One region of the Mesorhizobium sp. B2-8-9 genome, then DNA from elsewhere that is predicted to be linked to it. Evidence: predicted binding sites of a transcription regulator. Region 1 holds the regulator's gene; the other holds the start of a gene.

Region 1 (11,435 bases):
CCAGAGATTGCGCGGCGTCAGGAACGTGCGGCTGTCGAAGTCGAGCGGGTTGACGCCAAGCCGCAGGCTGGAAATCACATGCAGCCCGATCCAGATCAGGAGCAGCGCGCCGATCATGCCCAGCATGCGGGTGTCGAGCTCGGTCGCCTTCAGGAACCGGGCAACAGTGCCGAGTTCCGACGCGCGCGCGGTGTCCGCCGGTTGGGTAGACGTCGTGTCGGTCATGATTTCCTCCCACCGGCTTGCCGTCTGGCGCGGATGCCGGAACTCAGCCTAGAAGCTATCCGCCTGAGGCAGAACGGCAAAATCTTTTGAAAACGCCGCGGCTTTAAAGCATCCCAGGAAAAGTGCGTAGCGGTTTTCCGTCCGGAATTGCGGCAACAAAAACCAGGAGCGGTTCATTGAACCGCTCCTGGCCGCGGCGCGGGTATTTTGATCGAAGGCAGGCAAGGCTCAGTTGCAGACCTGGACGCTGCCGGCGGGCACGCCCGCGCAGACCTCGTCCTTCTTGATCCAGCCGGCGTCGATGACGACGTTGAGGTTGTCCTTGGTGATCGCGACCGGCGTCAGGAACAGCGACTTGACGGTGTTGCCGCCGGGCGTCGTGAAGTCCTTGGCGCCGGCGATGTCGCCCATCTTCTTGCCGTCGGCGAGCTGCGAGGCGATCTCGGCGGCGTTCTTGCCGAGCTCGCGCGCGTCTTTCCACACCGACACGGTCTGCGTGCCGAGCGCGATGCGGTTGAGTGCCGCGTGGTCGCCGTCCTGGCCCGAGACCGGCACGGTGCCGGCCAGCCCCTGCGCCGTCAGCGCCGCGACAACGCCGCCGGCGGTGCCGTCATTGGCAGCCACGACCGCGTCGACCTTGTTGTCGTTGGCGGTCAGGAACTGCTCCATGTTCTTCTGCGCGTTGGCAGGCAGCCAGCCGTCCGTGTAGGCCTCGCCGACATTCTTGATCTTGCCGCTGTCGATGGCGTCCTTCAGGACTTCCATGGAGCCGGCGAACAGGAAGTCGGCGTTCGGATCGGAGCCCGAGCCCTTGATGAAGACATAGTTGCCTTCCGGCTTGGCCTTGAACACCTCGCGGGCCTGCATGCGCCCGACTTCCTTGTTGTCGAAGGTCAGGTAGAACACGTCCTTGTTCTCGATCAGGCGGTCATAGCCGACGACCGGGATTCCTTCATCGAGCGCCTTCTGCACCGCGGGGCCGATTGCCGAGGCATCCTGCGCCAGGATGATCAGCGCGTTGGCGCCCTGCGAGATCAGGCTTTCGACGTCGGTCAGCTGCTTGCCCGGATTGGACTGCGCGTCGGCCGAAATATACTTGTCGCCAGCGGCCTCGATGGCGGCCTTCATCGCTGCTTCGTCGGTCTTCCAGCGCTCTTCCTGGAAATTCGACCACGACACGCCGATCACCTTGTCCTTCGCCTCGGCGACAGACGCCAGCGTCAGCGACATGGCAACGCCCGCCAGAATGGCGGCTGCAAATTTCTTCATGATATCCTCCCTGCGCCCGTGCGGCGCGACCCAGACTGGCCCGAAGGCCGGCACAGAGGCTTTTTTTCGAGCCTCAAAAAAATACTGGTCCAGCACAACAGCGCTGTCAACCGAGATTCTGATGGGTTTTGATGGGCTCAGGCATTTTTTTCGGTATCCGCAATAAATAATGACATGGCCCCTGGCTTCTGCCACAATCCCTAGCGTGTCAGCGACAGGCCATGGCATTATCACAAGGCCGCGATGATTGGGGAGGACGTGCGAGACGATGTCGGTCGGAATCCGCCACGACGATTTGCGCCGGCGCAACCGCGCCATGGTGATTTCGGCGGTACGCCGCGCCGGTCAGCCATCACGAACCGAAATTGCCGCCACCACTGGGCTCAGCCACTCGACCATTTCGGCGATCTCCGCCGACCTGATCCAGGAGGGCATTCTCACCGAAAGCAAGGCCAGCGAGCCGACGGCGTTGAAACGCGGCCGGCCGCAGATCGGCCTGGCGCTGAACCCTGAAGCCGCCGCGGTGCTGACCGTGGTGTTGTCTCTGAACTTCCTGTCGGTCGCCGTGATCGACTATGCCGGCCAAGTTGTTGCCGAGGAGCAGCAGCGCCTGGACACGCTTGTTATGCCCCGCGACGAGCTGATCGGCGAATGCGTGGCGATCGTGCGGCGCCGGCTGCAGGATCCCGACCTCGACATTGGCAGCGTCGCCCGCATCGCCATGGGCATTCAGGGCATCACCGATTCGCATGCGCGCTCCATGCTGTGGTCGCCGATAACGCCGCTGACCGACATTCCTTTCGCCGACATCCTAGAGAAGGAGTTCGGCATCTCCGCCACCATGGAGAACGACTGCAACATGATGGCGGTGGCGCTGCAATGGCGCGACCCGGAGCGCTATCGCGACGACTTCATCGCCATCCTGTTGTCGCACGGCATCGGCATGGGTCTCGTGCTCAAGGGTGCGCTGTTCACCGGCACGCATTCCTCCGGCGGCGAGTTCGGCCACATGATTCACCGCCCGGGCGGGGCGCTTTGCCGCTGCGGCCGCCGCGGCTGCGTCGAGGCCTATGCCGGCAACTATGCGATCTGGCGCAGCGCCATGAAAATGAGCGAGGACGCCGAGCCGGTCGACGTCGGCGACGCTGACATGCGGGCCCTTGCCGCGAAGGCGCGCGAGAGGGACGGCCCCGAACGGGAGGCTTACCGCCGGGCCGGCGAAGCGCTTGGTTTCGGTCTCGGCAGCCTGTTCGCTCTCATCGACCCGGCGCCCGTCGCCATGGTCGGCGTCAGCGCGGCCGCCTTCGACCTGATCGAGCCGGCGCTGCGCGAGGCGATCGCCCAGACGGCCGGCGGCCAGCACTCCGAATCGATCTCCTTCGACACCGAGCCGAACGAACTGCCGCTGATCCGCGAAGGCTGCGCCATGCGTGCGCTGACCTTCGTCGACCAGGAGATTTTCGCACCCGGAGGCCAGGCGAGAGCGGGGACGGGAAAGAACGTGGCCTGAGGCAGCCTTGAAGAGGTCCGGGGACAGCAGCAGACGCTTGAAATTAGCGAAGGCCCCGCAGCTTCGTCATTCCAGGGCGGAGCAGGAGCGAAGCTCCGTCGCGGAGACCCTGGAATCCATGCCGCCACCTCCCGCGTCGAGCGCAGCGGCACAGAATTCTGGACTGTCGCAACGCATCGACATCACGGAATGGATCCTCGGGTCTGCGCTGCGTCGCTGCGCTCCTTGCTCCGCCCGTGGATGACGAAGCACAAGCGTCTCGACTAACCGCCAATGCACGCGATCCGACGCTGGAGACAGAATCCGTCAGCGCCTCGGCGCCTTAGCCCTAATCTTCCCTGATCGCGTAACCCGCCCCGCGGATGGTGCGGATGACGTCCGGCATGCGGCCGTTGTTGACTGCCTTGCGCAGGCGGCCGACATGGACGTCGACGGTGCGTTCGTCGATATAGATCGTCTCGCCCCAGACATTGTCGAGCAGCTGGCTGCGCGAGAACACCCGGCCGGGATGACGCATCATGAATTCCAGCAGCCGGAACTCGGTCGGGCCGAGCCTGATCTCGCTCTTCTTGCGGTAGACGCGGTGCGACTCGCGGTCGAGCACGATGTCGCCGACTTTGAGCACGCTGGACAGCACCTCCGGCTTGGCGCGGCGCAGCAGCGCCTTGACGCGCGCCATGAACTCCGGCGTCGAGAACGGCTTGACCAGATAGTCGTCGGCGCCGGTCGAGAGGCCGCGCACACGGTCGCTTTCTTCGCCCCGCGCGGTCAGCATGATGATCGGCAGCCGCTCGGTCTCGGGCCGCATCCTGAGGCGCCGGCAGAGCTCGATGCCGGAAACCGCCGGCACCATCCAGTCGAGCACGAGCAGGTCGGGAACGTTTTCCTGAAGGCGGATTTCGGCCTCGTCGCCGCGGGTCACCACTTCGACCTGGTAACCCTCGGATTCGAGATTGTAGCGGAGCAGCACCCCAAGCGGCTCCTCGTCCTCCACCACCATGATGCGTGGCGCGATCATTGGCAGGTACCCTTCGTCAGGCCGCCGGCGCCGACATTGTCGTCTCGTCCTGCTTGGGACGATTCGCGGGCAATTGCGTGCCGGTCAGCACATAATAGGCGTTCTCGGCAATGTTGGTCACATGGTCGCCGATGCGCTCGAGATTCTTGGCGCAGAACAGAAGATGCGTGCAAGCGGTGATGTTGCGCGGGTCTTCCATCATGTAGGTCAGGAGCTCCCGGAAGACGGATGTGTATTTGACGTCGATGCGCTCGTCGTCATTGCGAAGCTTGGCCAGCGCCGTGGCGTCGCCCACCGTATATTCCTGGATCACGGCCTGGACCTGGATCAGCACCAGCTGCGCCATGGAATCGATCGAATGCGTGAGGTCACGCGGCGCGGCGCTGACGCCGACCGAGCCGACGCGCTTGGCGATGTTCTTGGCGAGGTCGCCGATGCGTTCGAGGTCGCCCGCCATGCGGATCGAGCCGACCACGTTGCGCAGGTCGTCGGCCATCGGCTGGCGCTTGGCGATCAGCGTGATGGCGCGGTCGTCGAGCTCGCGCTGGCGCGCGTCCATGATGGCATCGTCGGAAACGACGCGCTGCGCCATGGCATTGTCGGTCTCGAGCAGGGCCTTGGTCGAAGCGCCGACCATGGAGGCGGCGAGATCGCCCATGTCGTTGATGAGCCGGCTGATCTGCCTCAGATCCTCGTCGAAGGAAGCGACGGTATGTTCGGCCATGATGATGTCCTCGTATGAGCTCAGCCGAAGCGGCCGGTGATGTAGTCCTGCGTGCGCTTTTCGCGGGGCGAGGTGAAGATCTTCTCGGTCCGGTCGAACTCCACCAGCTCGCCCAGATACATGAACGCCGTCTGCCGCGACACGCGCGCCGCCTGCTGCATGTTGTGGGTGACGATGACGATCGTGTAGTCGGCCTGCAGCTCGTCGATCAGTTCCTCGATCTTGGCGGTCGACAGCGGATCGAGCGCCGAGGCCGGCTCGTCGAGCAGGATGACCTCGGGCTTCACAGCAACGGTACGGGCGATGCACAGGCGCTGCTGCTGGCCGCCCGAGAGGCTGAGGCCGCTGGCGTTGAGCTTGTCCTTGACCTCGTTCCAGAGTGCTGCCCGCTTCAGCGCCTGCTCGACGCGGCTGTCCATCTCAGCCTTGCTGATCTTCTCATAGAGCCTGACGCCGAAAGCGATGTTCTCGTAGATCGACATCGGGAACGGCGTCGGCTTCTGGAACACCATGCCGATCTTGGTCCTGAGCAGGTTGAGGTCCTGCGAGCGGTCGAGGATGTTCTTGCCGTCGAGCAGCACCTGGCCCTCGGCGCTCTGCTTCGGATAGAGCTCGTAGATGCGGTTGAGCACGCGCAGCAGCGTCGACTTCCCGCAGCCCGACGGGCCGATGAAGGCGGTCACGCTGCGCTCGGGCAGGGACAGGTTGATGTCCTTCAGCGCCTTCGACTGGCCATAGTAGAAATTGAGGTTCTTGACCTCGATCTTGGCCTTCTCGACGGTCGTGTCGGCTGCGTTCAGGTCGGTGGACAACATCGGTTTCATCTGTCCTCTCTGCGTCCGGTTAGGCTGCGGGCGATGATGCTCAGCCCGAGAACCGTCAGGGTGATTATGAGTGCGCCCGTCCAGGCCAGTTGCTGCCATTCCTCGTAGGGGCTGAGAGCGAACTGGAAGATGGTTACCGGCAGGCTGGCCATCGGCGCATTGAGATTGCTCGACCAGAACTGGTTGTTGAGCGCGGTGAAGAGAAGCGGCGCCGTCTCGCCGGAGATGCGGGCAATCGCCAAAAGGATGCCGGTGACGATGCCGGAGAGCGCCGCGCGATAGGCAACCGAGCGGATCACTACCCAGCGCGGTGCTCCGATGGCGGTGCCTGCTTCGCGCAGCGCGTTGGGCACAAGGTTCAGCATGTCCTCGGTGGTGCGCACCACGACGGGGATCACCAGGATCGACAGCGCGACCGCGCCGGCAATCGCCGAGAAGTGCCCCATCGGCCGCACCATCAGCTCGTAGACGAACAGGCCGATGATGATGGAAGGCGCCGACAAGAGGATGTCGTTGATGAAGCGCACCACCGTCGTAAGCTTCGAGAAGCGTCCGTATTCGGCCATGTAGGTGCCGGCCAGCACGCCGATCGGCGTGCCGACGACGATACCGATGATCGTCATGACGATGCTGCCGTAGATGGCATTGAGCAGGCCGCCGGCATCGCCGGGCGGCGGCGTCATTTCCGTGAACACGGAGAGCGACACCCCGGAAAGCCCCTTGTAGAGCAGGGCGCCGAGAATCAGCGCCAGCCAGGCCAGCCCGATGCCCGCCGCGACGACGCACAGCGTCATCATCACGGCATTCTTGCGCTTGCGGCTTTGGTGAAGCGATGCGGCAGTCGACATCGGTCAGGCTCCTGTGCGGCTATCGATGCGCAACAGCATGTAGCGTGCGAGCGCGAGGATGATGAAGGTGATGATGAACAGGATCAGGCCGAGCGATACCAGCGAGGATGTATAGAGGTTGCCGTCGGCTTCGGTGAATTCGTTGGCGATGGTCGCCGAGATCGTCGTGCCCGGCGCAAACAGCGAGGCGCTGATGCGGTGCGCGTTGCCGATGACGAAGGTGACGGCCATCGTCTCGCCGAGCGCGCGGCCGAGGCCGAGCATGACGCCGCCCATGATGCCGATGCGGGTATAGGGGATGGTCACGCGCCGGGTCACTTCCCAGGTCGTGCAGCCGATGCCGTAGGCCGATTCCTTCAGCACCGCCGGCACCGTGTCGAACACGTCCTTGGTGATCGAGGTGATGAAAGGCAGCACCATGATGGCGAGGATCAGCGACGAGGTCAGCAAGCCGATGCCGTAGGGCGGACCGGCAAACAGGCTGGAGAGCCCCGGTATGCCGTGGAAAAGACTGATGATGAAGGGCTGCACAGTCGTCTGCAGGAACGGCGCGAAGACGAACAGGCCCCAGATGCCGTAGATGATCGAGGGAATGCCGGCGAGCAGCTCGACGGCGATGCCAATCGGACGCCTGAGCGGGCGCGGACAAAGCTCGGTCAGGAAGATGGCGATACCGATGCCGATCGGCACGGCGATGAGAATGGCGATGGCCGAAGTGACGATGGTGCCGTAGATGGGCGCGAGCGCGCCGAAATTCTCGGTGACCGGGTTCCAGGATTCGGTGGTCAGGAAGGAGAAGCCGAACTTCGACAGGGCCTCCCACGATCCGGCGACCAGCGAGATCGCGACCCCGCCGAGCAGAACGAGCACGAGGATGGCGGAAAGGCGCGTCGCCGTCCGGAAAACCATGTCGGTGACGGCGAAGCGGCGCACCGTCGCTTCTCTGGTCCGCATGGCGGACGATGTCGCGGCTTCGGAAACGGCTGTCATTTAGCCCCTCGCATTTCGAAGAGACAGGAGGGCGCCGTAGACGCCCTCCCTATTTTGCGGGAATTACATGCCGGAGTAGAGCGGCTTACCGTTCGCGTCGACGATGTCCTTGCTCCACATTTCCTCGACGCTCTTCACGACCGCCTCGGGCATCGGAACATAGTCCAGCCCGGCGGCCAGCTCGTCGCCCTTGGCATAAGACCAGGCGAAGAACTTGAGCGCTTCGGTCGTCGCCGCGGCGTCGTCGGGCTTCTTGTAGACGAGGATCCAGGTGGCGGAGGTCATCGGCCAGGATTCGGCGCCGGCCTGGTTGGCCAGGATGACGCCGTAGCCCGGCTGCGAGCTCCAGTCGGCATTGGCCGCAGCGGCCGAGAACGCGGCGGCGGTCGGCTCGACCTTCTTGCCGTCCTTGTTGATCAGGTCGGTGTAGGTCAGCTTGTTCTGCTTGGCATAGGCGTATTCGACATAGCCGATCGCGCCGCCGGTCTGCGACACGTTGTTGGCAACGCCTTCATTGCCCTTGGCGCCGATGCCCACCGGCCACTCGAGCGCGGTGTTGACGCCGACCTTCGACTTCCAGTCGGCGCTGACGTCGGCCAGGTAGTAGCTGAAGTTGAACGTGGTGCCCGAGCCGTCCGAACGGTGGACGACGGCAATCGCCTGGTCGGGCAGCTTGACGTCGGGGTTGAGCTTCTTGATCGCCTCGTCGTTCCAGTTGGTGATCTTGCCGGCGAAGATGTCGGCGAGCGTCGGACCGTCGAGCACCAGCTCGCCCGGCTTGATGCCTTCGAGGTTGACGACCGGCACGATGCCGCCCATCACCATCGGGAACTGCGCGAGGCCGGTGGAGGTGAGATCCTCGCCCTTCAGCGGCGCGTCGGAAGCGCCGAAGGTGACGGTCTTGGCCTTGATCTGCTTGATGCCGCCGCCGGAGCCGATCGACTGGTAGTTGAGACCGATGCCGGTCTCCTTCTTGTAGGCGTCGGCCCACTTCGCGTAGATCGGATAGGGGAAGGTGGCGCCAGCGCCGGAAATGTCGGCTGCCATCGCGGCGGCCATGCTAAGGGTTGATGCCGCAGCCATTGCAATTGCAACGGCCGCAGAGCGGATGAAATGTCTCATGTGGCCTGCTCCTGTTCGGAAGATGGTCTTTCGGCACCCGTTGTATCGGCGCCCGGTCAGCGCAATAGCCCTCGATTATTACAGTCGCATGACAGTTTCGTGTCAGCCCGGTAACGTCTGGACGAGGATGCTCGGAAGGGTTCCGCAGCGGCCTCGAAGGGCCGGACGGAGTTTGCCGCGGAAATCAGCAACTTGTCTGACTTTTGAAACAAAATTTATCCCGGCGGCCGGATGACGGCCGCCGGGAAATAAAATCCGGACGAGAGTGCGTTGCCTGTAAGCCAGAGCGGATCATGGCCTGGCCATCGCCGAAAACAGGGTCCGTTGGGGTAGAGTCGACGCTGTTTCTTGTCGGCGGTCGCTGCTCCCGCCCGTAACCGAAGAGCGGAATCAATGTCATGATTGTCCGAGCTTGGCGCTTGCTTTGGTATGGTGCGATCGCACCATACGCATGCGTCAGCCCCTTGCCGCCGTCCTGCCCGCCAAATTCGTTTTAACCGGCGTTGCGCCGGGTCTCGACGTCCGAACCCAGCCAGCGCTCGAGCTTTTCGAGCAGCGCCCGCGGACTGATCGGCTTCGGCAGGTAATCGTCCATGCCGGCTTCCAGGCAGCGTTCGCGGTCGCCCTTCAGTGCATGCGCGGTGACGCCGACGATCGGCACATGCGTGCCCATGTCCTCCTCGAGCCGGCGGATCGCGCCCGTCGCCTCCAGCCCGTTCATTTCCGGCATCGATACATCCATCAGGATCATGCGCGGATTGAGCCTGCCGAAGGCGTCGAGCGCCTTGCGGCCGTTGCCGACGATCTCGAAGCGGTAACCGGTCTCGCCAAGAATCTGGGTGAACACCATCTGGTTCACCTCATTGTCCTCGGCGACGAGGATGTCGAGCTCGCGCTCGGCATCGGCGGGGCACGGACGAGCCCGCGCCGGGGGCGGTTGCAGCATGGCGCGCTCCGATGCCGCCGTCTGCGCCGGAGCGGCTCGCGGGGGGCTGGCGGTGCCAATGGCGGGTTGCGCCGCCGCGCTGCTGTGGCGGTGACGCTGGATGGTCGAGACCAGCGTTTCCAGGAGAATGGAGGAGCGCGCCGGCTTGATCAGCTGCGCATCGATGCCGAGGTCGCGATAGGCCGTGCCGGCAAGCGACTGGTCGACCGAGGTCAGCATGATGATGGGCGTATGCGCCAGGCCCGCCGTATTGCGCACGATGCGCGCCATTTCGGCGCCGGTCATGCCCGGCATCTGATAATCAAGCACGACGCAGTCGACCGGCACGCCGTAGGCGGCGGCGGCAATCAGCACCTTTAACCCCTCGGCGCCGCTTTCGGCCGCGCAGGAATCGAACGTCCATGACGCCATCTGCTCGCTGAGGATCGAGCGGTTGACGGCATTGTCGTCGACGATGAGCACGCGCGCGCCGGTGACGTCGACCGGCATGATGCGCTGCCCGCCCTGCTCGGCCTTGGGCAGCGTGATCGTGAACCAGAAGGTCGAACCCTTGCCTTCGGCGCTGTCGACACCGATCTCGCCGGCCATCATCTCGACCAGACGTGAGGTGATGGCAAGGCCAAGCCCGGTGCCCTCATGCCGCCTAGTCGAGGAGGTGTCGACCTGGCTGAATTTTTCGAAAACCTGCTTCAGCTTGTCTTCCGGAATGCCGATGCCGGTATCGGTCACGGAAATGGTGAGCCTCGTTCCCGCCGGAACCCGCTCACCCGTCACGTCGACCAGGACATGACCCTTGTCGGTGAACTTCACCGCGTTGCCGAGCAGGTTGGTGACGATCTGCCTGACACGGCCGACATCGCCGACGAACTGGCCGTCGAGGCCCGGCTGGATGCGAACGATGAGCTCGAGGTCCTTCTCCTTGGCGCGCGTCGAGACCAGCGTCGCCACATCCTCGATCGCCTCGGCCAGATTGAAGGGTGCAGGGTCGAGCACCAGCTGGCCGGCATCGATCTTCGAGAAGTCGAGGATGTCGTTGATGATGGTGAGCAGCGCATTGCCGGATTTGACGATGATGTCGGTGAACGTCTTCTGCTTCGGATCGAGGTCCGACTTTGCCAGCAGCTCTGCCATACCAAGAACCCCGTTCATCGGCGTGCGGATCTCGTGGCTCATATTGGCGAGGAACTCCGACTTGGCCCGGTCGGCGAGCACGGCGCGCCGGCGCGCCTCGCTGAGCTCCGCCTCGCGCTGCTTGAGCTCGGTGATGTCGGTGGTGGAGCCGATGAGATAGAGCGAGCCGTCCGAGGCGATCATCGCGCCCTTGCGCGCGAATTGATGCCTGACGCTGCCGTCCGGCATCGTCACCGTCTCTTCGATCTCCTGCGTCTCGCCGGTGCGAAGCACAGCAAGGTCGCCGGCGACGAAGGCTTCGCCGTCCGCGCCGAAAATCTCGACGTCGGTCTTGCCGATCGCTTCTTCCCTGCTGAAGCCGGTGAGATCGCACCAGCCCTTGTTGACGTAGAATTGCCTGAGGTCCGAGCGCTTGGCGTAGATCGACACCGGCACATTGTCGATGAGGCTGCGGAACACCTCGTTCTCGCTCATGCTCTGCCGCAGCGCCTGCTCGCGCGCCTTGACGTCGGTGATGTCGGTGCTGGAGCCGACCAGATGCACCGACCCGTCGATCGCCACCAGCCGACTCTTGCGCGTCATCAGCTGGCGCACCGTGCCGTCGCGGTGGGTGACGGCTTCCTCGATCTCGCGTCCCGCGCCGGTCGCCACAACTTCGTTGTCGTCATTGCTGAAACCGTCCGCCTCTTCGGTCGCGAAAAGCTCGCGATCAGTCTTGCCGAGCACCTCGTCCTTGGGCAGTCCGGTCAGCGCGCACCAGGCCTTGTTGACGAATTCTATGGTGAGATCGTCGGCCTTGATGAAGGCTGCCACGGGCAATTCGTCCAT
Region 2 (11,435 bases), on a different contig from region 1:
GGCCGCGAGCGGCTTGCCGGCGCCGGCGAAACGGTGCTCGCTCCGAAAGGCCTGCCGCACACTTACAAGGTCGAGTCTCTCGAAGGCGCCCATACGCTCACCGTCACGCGCGGTTCGGATTTCGAGACGATGGTGCGCAAGGCTAGTCGCCCTGCGGAGCGAGCCGAACTGCCGCCGGCGGCAGCGCCGACGCCGGAGATGATTGAGGTGTTGACGAGCCTGTGCGCCGAGAACGGCATCGATATTGTCGGGCCGCCGCTGGGGTGAGCCTTTCCTTCTCCCCTTGTGGGAGAAGGTGGATCGGCGCGATAGCGCCGAGACGGATGAGGGGTGTTCCAGCGGAGTGAGACGCTGGCTTTCCCTGGAACACCCCTCATCCGTCGCCTTCGGCGACACCTTCTCCCACAAGGGGAGAAGGAAGAGGCGCGCCCTTCAACCGATTTGCATCTTCCCCGACCGCAATCTCCGCTTGAAGCGGTTTGTGCAACGCGATACGCCCTTGCCCAAATCGACAGACGGAGACTTGCCGTGAGCGCTGAAAAGACCAGAACCGAAACCGATACGTTCGGCCCCATAGAGGTGGCGGCCGACCGCTATTGGGGCGCGCAGGCGCAGCGTTCGCTGGGCAATTTCAAGATCGGCTGGGAGAAGCAACCGGCTTCGATCGTGCGCGCGCTCGGCATCGTCAAGCGCGCCGCGGCCGAAGTGAACATGGAGATGAAACGGCTCGATCCGGTCATCGGCAAAGCGATCGTCGAGGCGGCGCAGGAAGTGATCGACGGCAAGCTTAACGATCATTTCCCGCTGGTGGTTTGGCAGACGGGCTCGGGCACGCAGTCCAACATGAATGCCAATGAGGTGATCTCCAACCGGGCGATCGAGATGCTCGGCGGGGTGATGGGCTCGAAGAAGCCGGTGCATCCGAACGACCACGTCAATATGAGCCAGTCGTCCAACGACACCTATCCGACGGCCATGCATATCGCCTGCGCCGAGCGGGTCGCGCACCACTTGATCCCAGCACTGCACCATTTGCACAAGGCGCTCGGCGCCAAGGCCCGCGCCTTCAACCATATCATCAAAATCGGCCGCACCCATACCCAGGACGCCACGCCGCTGACCCTCGGCCAGGAATTTTCCGGCTATGCCGCGCAGGTCGCCTCCTCGATCAAGCGCATCGAGCTGACGCTGCCCGGTTTGCAGGAGCTGGCGCAGGGCGGCACCGCCGTCGGCACGGGCCTCAACGCGCCGGTCGGCTTCGCGGAAAAGGTGGCGGACCGTATCGCCGCCATCACCGGCATCGCCTTCGTCACTGCCCCGAACAAGTTCGAGGCGCTGGCGGCGCATGATTCCATGGTGTTCTCGCATGGTGCCATCAACGCGGCGGCCGCGGCGCTGTTCAAGATCGCCAACGACATCCGCCTGCTCGGCTCCGGCCCGCGGTCGGGTCTCGGCGAGCTCTCGCTGCCGGAAAACGAACCGGGCTCCTCGATCATGCCGGGCAAGGTCAACCCGACCCAGTGCGAGGCGCTGACGCAGGTCTGCGTGCAGGTGTTCGGCAACAATGCAGCACTTGCCTTCGCCGGCAGCCAGGGCCATTTCGAGCTCAACGTCTACAACCCGCTGATGGCTTACAATTTCCTGCAGTCGGTGCAGCTGCTGGCCGATGCTTCCGTCTCCTTCACCGACAATTGCGTGGTCGGCATCGAGGCGCGCGAGGACAACATCAAGGCCGCGCTCGAGCGCTCGCTGATGCTGGTGACGGCGCTAGCGCCGACCATCGGCTACGACAACGCCGCCAAGATCGCCAAGACCGCGCACAAGAACGGCACGACCTTGCGCGAGGAGGCCTTGGCCACCGGGCTGGTCAGCGAAGCCGATTACGATCGGCTGGTGCGGCCAGAGGACATGACGCATCCGGGCTGACGATTGCATCTCTTCTTAGGAAGAAGCGGACGAGCCATTTTGCAGTGGGAGAATTTGCTCTCACTGCCGATTCTCGCGACATGAATTTCGCGCCCGCCGGGTAATCTAAGAATGAAGATTCTGTGAACAATGTGTCGCCACATAGGCGGCTTCTGGTGAACAGTCTCTATCGTTTATCTGACGGGCCATTCAACCGTTCGGAGAACCGCCATGTCCATCAACTCTTCCGTCGCCGGCAACGGCGCAACATCCACCAGCTCCACGACAATCCTGTTGGGTCGCGTCCTGCTTGCCGTCATCTTCCTGCTTTCCGGCTTCGGCAAGCTCACAGCGATTTCCGGCACCGCCGGCTATTTCGGCGCTCTCGGCCTGCCGGTGCCGACCGTAACGGCCGTCGTTGTTGGGCTGATCGAGCTGCTTGGCGGCCTTGCCATTCTCGTCGGCTTCCAGACCCGGATCGCTGCCTGGGTGCTCGCCATCTTCACGATCGCCACTGGGCTAGTCGCTCACACCGGCTGGGCCGACCAGATGCAGATGATCCAGTTCCTCAAGAACCTCGCCATCACCGGCGGCTTCATCCTGCTCGCCTCCTCCGGCGCCGGCGCCTATTCGATCGACGCCAAGCGCGGCTGATCTTTTTCCTCCCATACTGAAGCAATCCTCCCAAACTGAAACGAAAGCGGTGCGGAATTTTCCGCATCGCTTTTTCGTTTTCCGGTTGTAGGCGTAGACTGCGCCGGCAGCCGGCCTGATGCCGGCAAGGGAGATGACCAATGCCCCGCAACGCATTGCTTCTCGTCTCGCGGCTCCTGCTCGCCGCGTTGTTCGTGCCCTCCGGTTTTCAGGCGCTCACCAACATCGCCGGCACGACCAGCTATTTCGCAGGCCTCGGCCTGCCGCTTCCGACTCTTGCAGCCTGGGGCACCGGCCTGTTCGAGCTGATCGCCGGATTGCTGATCCTGGTCGGCTTCCAGACGCGGATCGTGGCGCTGCTGCTTGCCGCCTTCTCGATCGCCGCCGGCTTCATCGGTCACTACGGCCAGGGCGCCGACGATGCGACCCTCGCCTTCCTGCACCAGCAGATGCTGATGAAGGACATCGCCATTGCCGGCGGCTTCCTGGCGCTCGCCATGGCTGGCGCCGGCGCATGGTCGGCTGACGGGCGCGATTTCGGCCTCGGTGCCGAAGTGACCTGAGCCGGCCCTATTTCACTGACATGCCTATTTCACCGACACACTTGGTCCGCCCTCGACCGCCAGCACCAGGCGCCGGTTGGTGATGCGCGCGAGCTGTGCCAGCCGGCCGGCAGGACGCTCGCCATAGAGGTCGGCGAGCGAGGCCGGCAGCACCAGCGCCAGCGCACCGTTGCCGCGGCTCTCCCATTTCAGCCTCGGCATGACGCCCGGCATTGCCGCTGTGAGGAGATAGACCACACGCATCATCGCCGCCAGCACGCGGGCGCGTTCCAGAAGGCGCGGCGGCGCCAACGCCTTGATCTCGGGCGCGATGCCGTCGTTGAAGATGCCGTCATGGCGATAGGCGTTGGCCAGGGCCAGATAGGCGCGGCCGGGATGATCGACGCCGATGAAGGAGGCATGCGCGATGATATTGAGCGACTGCCTGCCGCGATATTCCGGATGCGCGCGCCAGCCGATATCGGCAAGCAGGCAGGCGGCATGGCGGTAGCGTGCCTCGTCTTCCGTCTCATCAATGCCGAAGGCCTTGAACGCCTTGCCGGTCCATTCGACCAGGTCGTGCGCGTGATGCACCGAGCGCGAGCGCAATAGCGCCAGTTCCTCGGCGGCCGAGATCAGCGGGTCGGCCTTCTGCTCGGCGGCGTCGAGCAGCGAGTAGAGGAAACCCTCGCGCACGCCCTGCGCCGAGACGACGATCTTCGACGGCTGCATGGCCGACATGATCTCCTGCAGCACGACGGCACCGTAGGGCAAGAGCGAGCGGCGGTTCTTGGAAACGCCCTCGATGCCCCTCACCTTCTCGACCTCGCTGCGGGCGACCTGCTTGAGGAAAGTCTGCGCGCTGTCGGCCGATATCTCGTAGTGATGCATGACGCCGAGCGGGTAGTTGTTCATCTCCATATGCAGCCGGGCAAGGTTTCGCCAGGTGCCACCGACTGCGTAGAAAACCCTGACCTGCCCGCCCTTCAGAAGCTTCGCCCGCGCCAGTTCCTGGCGCGCGATCTTCTGGGCCTGCACGAGCGAGTTCCTGGCCATGTCCTGCAGGCGCAGGCCGCCGAGCGGCAACGTGATGCCGTCGCCTATCGCTTCGCCATTGATGTCGATCAGCTCGAGGCTGCCGCCGCCAAGGTCGCCGGCGATGCCATTGGCCGGATGGAAACCGGAAATGACGCCGAGCGCCGAATAATAGGCCTCCTGACGGCCGGTGAGCACGCGGATCTCGGTCTTCAGCACCTCCTCGGCACGGTGGATGAAATCGGGGCCGTTGCCCGCCTCGCGCGCGGCGGCTGTCGCCAGCACATAGATGTGCTCGGCACCCGCCTGGTCCGAGAGCGCGCGGAACCGGCGGAATTCCTCCATCGAGCGCGTCACCGCCTCGGGATCGAGCTTGCCCGTCGAAACGATGCCGCGGCCGAGGCCGGCCAGCATCTTCTCGTTGAACAGAAGCGTGGGCGAGCGCGCCAGCCCCTCATAGACGACAAGGCGAATCGAGTTCGATCCGATGTCGATGATCGACAGCGGCCGCCGGTCCTGAAGCCGGCCCTGGGAAACTGCAGTCACGCGGCGCTGTTCTTCTTGCGGCGCTTGAACTGGGCAATGCGCTTGGGCGCATGCGATTTCAGCGCGTCGCCCCGCCCGGAGAGGCTCGGATTGGTCATGAAATATTCCTGCGCGTTGAACGGCTCCTCGCCCTCCTCCAGCACAGCGCGCCGGGAGGTGCCGTCAGCCAATACGTCGAAACTTTGCTGGTTGTCCATGATGTTGCCCAGCATGATCTGGCCAAGCACCTGTTCATGCACAGTTGGGTTGGTGATCGGCACCAGGGTCTCGACGCGGCGGTCGAGATTGCGCGGCATCATGTCGGCCGACGAGATGTAGACGACCGCCTCGTCGGACGGCAGGCCGTGGCCGTTGCCGAAGCAGAAGATGCGGCTGTGCTCGAGAAAGCGGCCGACGATCGATTTCACCCTGATGTTCTCGGAAAGACCCGGCACCTGCGGCCGCAGACAACAGATGCCGCGCACGACGAGGTCGACCTCGACGCCGGCGCGGCTGGCGTCGTAAAGCGCGTCGATGACGGTCGGATCGACCAGCGCGTTCATCTTCATCCAGATGCGCGCCGGTCGGCCGTCGCGGGCATGAACGATCTCGTCCAAGATGTGTTTCAGGATGCGCTTGCGCAGCGTGAAGGGCGATACGGCAAGGCGCATCTCCTCGGCGGGCTCGGCATAACCGGTGATGAAATTGAAGAGCTGCGCGACATCGCGCGCGATCGTCGGATCGGTGGTGAAGAAGGACAGGTCGGTGTAGATACGGGCGGTAACCGGGTGGTAGTTGCCGGTGCCGAGATGCACGTAGTTGCGCAGCCGGCCATCCTCGCGGCGCACGATCAAAGACATCTTGGCGTGGGTCTTCAGCTCCAGGAAGCCGAACACGACCTGCACGCCGGCGCGTTCGAGGTCGCGCGCCCAGCGGATGTTGGCTTCCTCGTCGAAGCGCGCCTTGAGCTCGACAAGTGCCGTGACCGACTTGCCGGCCTCGGCGGCGTCGATCAGCGCGCGCACGATCGGGCTGTCGTTAGAGGTGCGGTAGAGCGTCTGCTTGATCGCCACCACTTCCGGGTCGGCGGCGGCCTGGCGCAGGAACTGCACCACCACGTCGAAGGACTCGTAGGGGTGGTGGACGACGATGTCCTTCTCGCGGATGGCGGCGAAGCAGTCGCCGCCATGCTCGCGGATGCGCTCGGGGAAGCGCGGATTGTAGGGCGTGAATTTGAGGTCGTCGCGCGGGATGGCGACAATCTCGGATATCTGGTTGAGCGCCAGCGGACCGGTGAGCACGCTGATGCGGCTCGACGACACGCCGAGCTCGCCGGCGACGAAGTCCCGCAACGCGGCCGGCATCAGCGTGTCGAATTCGATGCGGATCACCGAGCCGCGGCGGCGCCGCTTCAGCGCCGTTTCGAACAGGCGCACCAGGTCTTCCGACTCTTCCTCGACCTCGATGTCGCTGTCGCGGATGATGCGGAACGTGCCGGAGCCCTTGACCTCGTAGCCGGGGAAAAGCTTGCCGATATAGATGCCGACCACTTCCTCCAGCGGAATGAAGCGGACGTGATTCTTGCGGTCGGGCAGGCGGATGAAACGCCTGAGCGCCACCGGCAGGCGCAGCAGCGCGCTCATCTCCTCGCCATTCTTGCGATGGCGCAATTGCAGGGCGATGGAAAAGCCGAGATTGGGGATGAACGGAAACGGATGCGCCGGGTCGATCGACAGCGGCGTCAGCACCGGGAAAACCTGTTCCTGGAAATGCTCCTCCAGCCAGGCCTTCTCATCCTTGGTCAGCGCGTCGCGGGTGATGCTCTCGATGCCTTCCTTGTTGAGCAGCGTCATCAGCGCCGAGAGGCTCTTCTGCTGGTCTTCCTGAAGGCGCTCGACCTCCCGCAGCAATTGTTCCAGCTGCTGTTCGGGCGTGCGGCCGTCCGGGCTCTTCAGCGCGATGCCCTCGCGGACCTGGCCGGCAAGGCCGGCGACGCGGACCATGAAGAACTCGTCGAGATTGGCGGCAGAAATCGACAGGAAGCGGACGCGTTCAAGCAGCGGATGATGCTCGTTCAGCGATTCCTCCAGCACGCGGCGGTTGAATTGCAGCCAGGAGAATTCGCGGTTGACGAAACGATCGGGATTGCCGCCGTCGGGGCTTGCGGCCTCGACGGTGATGAACTCGCTCTGCACAGGCTTCAGTTCGTTCATGGTTTCCTGCTCTTGCCCGCAACCGTTCCCAGGAGGCGCCGCATACTGCCGTTCAACGACGCTCTAGCATGTCTTTATGACGCATGATCGTCACGGAATCGCTCCGGCACCGGCCCCATGCGCTTAACCGGCTCAACTTATCCTCTGCCAGCCTTTTGCGACAGTTTGATTTCATCGATCTTGCAAACTGGCCTGTTATGCTCCAGATGCAAACTGGTCACACCCACTGGCCGAACCCAATTGGAGACGACGATGGCAGGCGGCAGCATTCCCCATTTCCAGAACGACGCGGGCCATCCGGTCATCGAGATCGGCGTCAAGGAATTCATGTGCACCGGCGCCAACCCGCCTTTCGACCATCCGCACGTATTCCTCGACATGGGCGACGACAATGAAAAGGTCTGCCCTTACTGCTCGACGCTCTACCGCTATTCACCGTCGCTGAAGGCGACGGAAACGCAGCCGGCCGGCTGCCTCTATGTCGACCAGGCCGCCTGATCGCCCCGATCAACCATGACTGAAATAAGGTCCCGGCAGATCGTCATCGCCGGGGCTGGCATTGCCGGGCTCGTGGCGGCGCTTGCCTTTGCCGAGCGTGACTTCCCGGTAACACTGTTCGAGCAGGCCAGGCAACTCGAAGCGGCCGGCGCCGGCCTCCAGCTTTCCCCCAACGCGACCCGGATCCTGCGGCGGCTCAGCGTGCTCGATCGCCTGCTGCCCAACGCGATCCGGCCGCGAGCGGTGGTGCTGAAGGACGCAAGGAGCCTGCGAGAGCTGGCGCGCGTGCCGCTTGGGGAAACCGCAGAAAAGCGCTGGGGGGCGCCCTATCTCGTGGCGCACCGCGCCGACCTGCAGGCGGCGCTGATGGCGGCAGTGGCGGAACGGCCCGGTATCGCGCTTGTCACCGGTGCGCGCGTTACCGGCTTTGCCGTCGACCCGCAAAGCGTTACCGCGACGGTCGAGATCGACGGCAAGGCGACGGATGTCGCATGCGGTTTGCTGGTTGCAGCCGACGGCGTCTGGTCGTCGGTTCGCGCCAAGCTTGCCCGGACGGCCGGCTTTGCGGCAAGCCGCTTTTCGGGCGAACTCGCCTGGCGCGCGACGGTCCCGGCGGAAAGCGCCGCCGGCCAGGCTTTTATGCAAATCGGAGCCACCGACAGCGTCACCACTTTCCTGCATCCCGGCTTCCACATGGTCGCCTATCCGGTGAGCACGGGCAGCGCCGTCAACCTTGCCGCCTTCACCAAGGGCGAGCGCATTGCCGAAGGCTGGTCCGGCCATGCCGACCCTGCGATCCTTTCGGCTGCCATGCGAGGCACGGCGGCAGCGCTGGCGGAGCTGGCGGCGCTTGCGGGGCCGTGGACAGCCTTCCCCATCCACACGGTCGCGCAGCAGCGCTGGACCCTGGCGGAGGGAGTAGCACTGATCGGTGACGCCGCGCACGCCATGACGCCGTTCGCGGCGCAAGGCGCGGCCATGGGGATCGAGGACGCCGCTATGCTCGCCAATCTCGTTGCCGACTTCCCCGGCGATCCAGCTCGAGGCCTTGCCATATGGGAAAATCTCAGACGCCCGCGCGTCGAGAAGGTGCTGAAACGCGGCGCTCTCAATCGGCTGGCCTGGCACGCGTGGGGACCGGTGGCGATCACACGCAATCTCGTGCTGGCGGCGCGACCGGCGGAAAAGCTCGCGGCGGACCTGGACTGGCTCTATGGGTGGGAGGAGCGCGAGGTTGTGCGGCGGTAGCGTCTGCCACCAGCTGGATAGGCCGGCGGGACAGCACCCCCCTCTGCCCTGCCGGGCATCTCCCCCGCAAGGGAGGAGATTGGCAGCTTGGGCGCTGGCTCCCGCCTTGCGACGTTGATGATTGGCGAAAGCAGCCACGACAGCTGATTTCCCCCTTGCGGGGGAGATGGCCGGCAGGCCAGAGGGGGTGTGACGGAACGCGGCGTTTGCAAATTCCCATCAACCCTCAATCATACAACCTCAATGACCACCCCAGCGATACCGGCAGCGGGTTCCACCAGCCGGTGCGCAGACCGGCGGTGCGCAGCGCCGCCGCGGTCCACGTATTGCAACCGACCAGCGCGTTGAAATGGCCGTTGGCCTCGTAGAAACGGTCGAAAGTTGAATAGCCCGCATTTTCAATCGCCATCGGCCCGCCCGCCTCTCCCTGCCGGAAGCTTACGGCGATATAGTCGAGCAGCGCCGAGAAATGTTCCTCATCGATGTCAAAAACGGCGACATCCGGATGCGGCTCAAGAATAGCGCCCGCGACATCGACATGCATCACCGCGGCGTCGAGCGTAAGCGCCTTCAGCACCGGCATGGTCTTCAATTGCGACCAGGTCGGCGTCTCCAGATAGAAGGCGCGGCCGCCCCAGCCGAAGACGATGTAGCGCGCCCCCGGAGCCTCGATCGGCAGGCCGGTATCGGCGAGAAAGGCAAAGCGCCGGCGCACGCCGTCATCGAGGGGCACGGCGATGTCGGTGTGGATCGGGTTCTTCAACACCAATATGTGCCGCGTCCCTTCGCCTTCGGCCGATGCCGCCGGCCAGAGCGGTCGCGGCACCAGCGTGCCGAGCGCGGCGGCAAGCACCGCCGTTCCCAACAGCATCACCATATATCGCAGGACTCGTCTCATCGGGTGCGATCGTTCCGTCTCGTCTGCGTCAACCCCAGGATAACCTGGACGATCAGGCTAGACGATTTCGCAGCGTCAACCAAAAATGAGCCGATCCTTGTCCGATCGCCCGAATGCAAAAAAGCCCGGCTGTTTCCAGCCGGGCTTCCTAAAATCTAGCGATCGCGCCCGCTCAGTGCAGGATCTGCGACAGGAAAAGCTTTGTGCGTTCATGGCGCGGATGGTCGAAGAATTCGGCCGGCGTGTTCTGCTCGACGATCTGGCCCTGATCCATGAAGATTACGCGATTGGCCACCTTGCGGGCAAAGCCCATCTCGTGGGTGACGCAAAGCATGGTCATGCCCTCTTCCGCCAGCCCCACCATCGTCTCCAGCACTTCCTTGATCATTTCCGGGTCGAGCGCCGAGGTCGGCTCGTCGAACAGCATGATGCGCGGATTCATGCACAGCGAGCGCGCGATCGCAACGCGCTGCTGCTGCCCGCCGGAGAGCTGGCCTGGATATTTGTTGGCCTGTTCCGGTATCTTGACGCGCTTAAGGAAATGCATGGCGATTTCCTCGGCCTGCTTCTTCGGCATCTTGCGCACCCAGATCGGCGCCAGCGTGCAGTTCTCCAGGATGGTCAGATGTGGGAACAGGTTGAAATGCTGGAACACCATGCCGACCTCGCGGCGCACCTCGTCGATCTTCTTCAGATCGTTGGTGAGTTCCTTGCCGTCGACGATGATCTTGCCCTTCTGGTGCTCTTCCAGCCGGTTGATGCAGCGGATCATGGTCGACTTGCCGGAGCCGGACGGACCGCAGATGACGATGCGCTCGCCACGCATCACCTTGAGGTTGATGTCCTTCAGCACATGGAACTCGCCATACCATTTGTGCATGCCGACGATGTCGATGGCGACATCGGTGGTGGAGATGTGCATCTTGGCGGCGTTGACCTTGATTTCTTCCGCGCTGACGGCGTTTTCGGTGGCCATAACCTGTTCCCTTTTTATCGTTTATAACCGGTGTCGAGCCGGCGTTCGGTGTACATTGAATAGCGCGACATGCCGAAGCAGAACAGCCAGAAAACGAAGGCGGCAAAGATCAGGCCGGATCTCGCGGTCTGCGGGGTTGCCCAGTTGGCATCGGCGAAATTCTGCTTCACCACGCCGAGCAAGTCGAACATCGAGATGATCAGGACCAGGCTGGTGTCCTTGAACATGCCTATGAAGGTGTTGACGATGCCCGGAATGACCAGCTTCAGCGCCTGCGGCAGCACGATCAGGCTCATCTTCTGCCAGTAGCCGAGGCCGAGCGAATCGGCGCCCTCATACTGGCCCTTCGGGATCGCCTGCAAGCCGCCGCGAATCACTTCGGCCATATAGGCGGCGGCAAACAGCGACACACCGATTAACGCACGCAGATACTTGTCGAAGGTAACGCCCGCGGGCAGGAACAGCGGCAGCATGACGCTGGCGAAGAATAGCACCGTGATCAGCGGAATGCCGCGCACCGTCTCGATGAAGACGATACAAAGCCATTTGATGATCGACATCTTCGAACGGCGCCCGAGCGCCAGCACGATGCCCAAAGGCAGCGACACCGCAATGCCGACGAAGGAGAGGCTGAGCGTCACGAGGAGCCCGCCCCAGCGCGAGGTCTCGACAACCGGCAGGCCGAACACGCCGCCAAGCAGCAGGAAGAAGGCGACGATCGGCAGCGCTGCGAACAACAGCACCGCATTCAATCCCTTGCGCGGCACGCGCGGGATCAGCATCGGCACCAACAGCGCCACGAACAGGATGGCGACCAGGATCGGCCGCCAGCGCTCCTCGATCGGATAGGTGCCGAACATGAACTGGCCGAACTTGGCGTTGACGAAAGCCCAGCAGGCACCAGTCCAGCCGTCGGGCTGGATGCCGCCTTGCGTGACGGT

What was found. The regulator PhoB, encoded in region 1, activates phosphate uptake and scavenging genes when phosphate is short. The targets are predictions, from matches to a motif close to TGTCATNNANCTGTCAT.
Region 2: FJ423_RS08500 (RNA degradosome polyphosphate kinase) is a predicted target of PhoB. The motif match lies at 7,032-7,048, and genes of this name have one in related genera.

The regions. Positions count from the first base shown of each region.
Region 1 is NZ_VFTQ01000041.1:19,421-30,855, reverse strand. Features, by position in the region: gene FJ423_RS30550 (sugar ABC transporter permease) at 1-225, opposite strand, end outside; gene FJ423_RS34685 (hypothetical protein) at 274-402, opposite strand; gene xylF (D-xylose ABC transporter substrate-binding protein) at 454-1,494, opposite strand; gene FJ423_RS30540 (ROK family protein) at 1,763-3,004, shown strand; gene phoB (phosphate regulon transcriptional regulator PhoB) at 3,333-4,022, opposite strand; gene phoU (phosphate signaling complex protein PhoU) at 4,039-4,746, opposite strand; gene pstB (phosphate ABC transporter ATP-binding protein PstB) at 4,767-5,570, opposite strand; gene pstA (phosphate ABC transporter permease PstA) at 5,567-6,418, opposite strand; gene pstC (phosphate ABC transporter permease subunit PstC) at 6,422-7,408, opposite strand; gene pstS (phosphate ABC transporter substrate-binding protein PstS) at 7,472-8,530, opposite strand; gene FJ423_RS30505 (response regulator) at 9,024-11,435, opposite strand, start outside.
Region 2 is NZ_VFTQ01000005.1:122,901-134,335, reverse strand. Features, by position in the region: gene FJ423_RS08525 (cupin domain-containing protein) at 1-267, shown strand, start outside; gene fumC (class II fumarate hydratase) at 529-1,926, shown strand; gene FJ423_RS08515 (DoxX family protein) at 2,137-2,559, shown strand; gene FJ423_RS08510 (DoxX family protein) at 2,700-3,122, shown strand; gene ppx (exopolyphosphatase) at 3,147-4,682, opposite strand; gene FJ423_RS08500 (RNA degradosome polyphosphate kinase) at 4,679-6,874, opposite strand; gene FJ423_RS08495 (zinc-finger domain-containing protein) at 7,127-7,372, shown strand; gene FJ423_RS08490 (FAD-dependent monooxygenase) at 7,388-8,620, shown strand; gene FJ423_RS08480 (TIGR02117 family protein) at 8,847-9,518, opposite strand; gene FJ423_RS08475 (amino acid ABC transporter ATP-binding protein) at 9,691-10,494, opposite strand; gene FJ423_RS08470 (amino acid ABC transporter permease) at 10,509-11,435, opposite strand, start outside.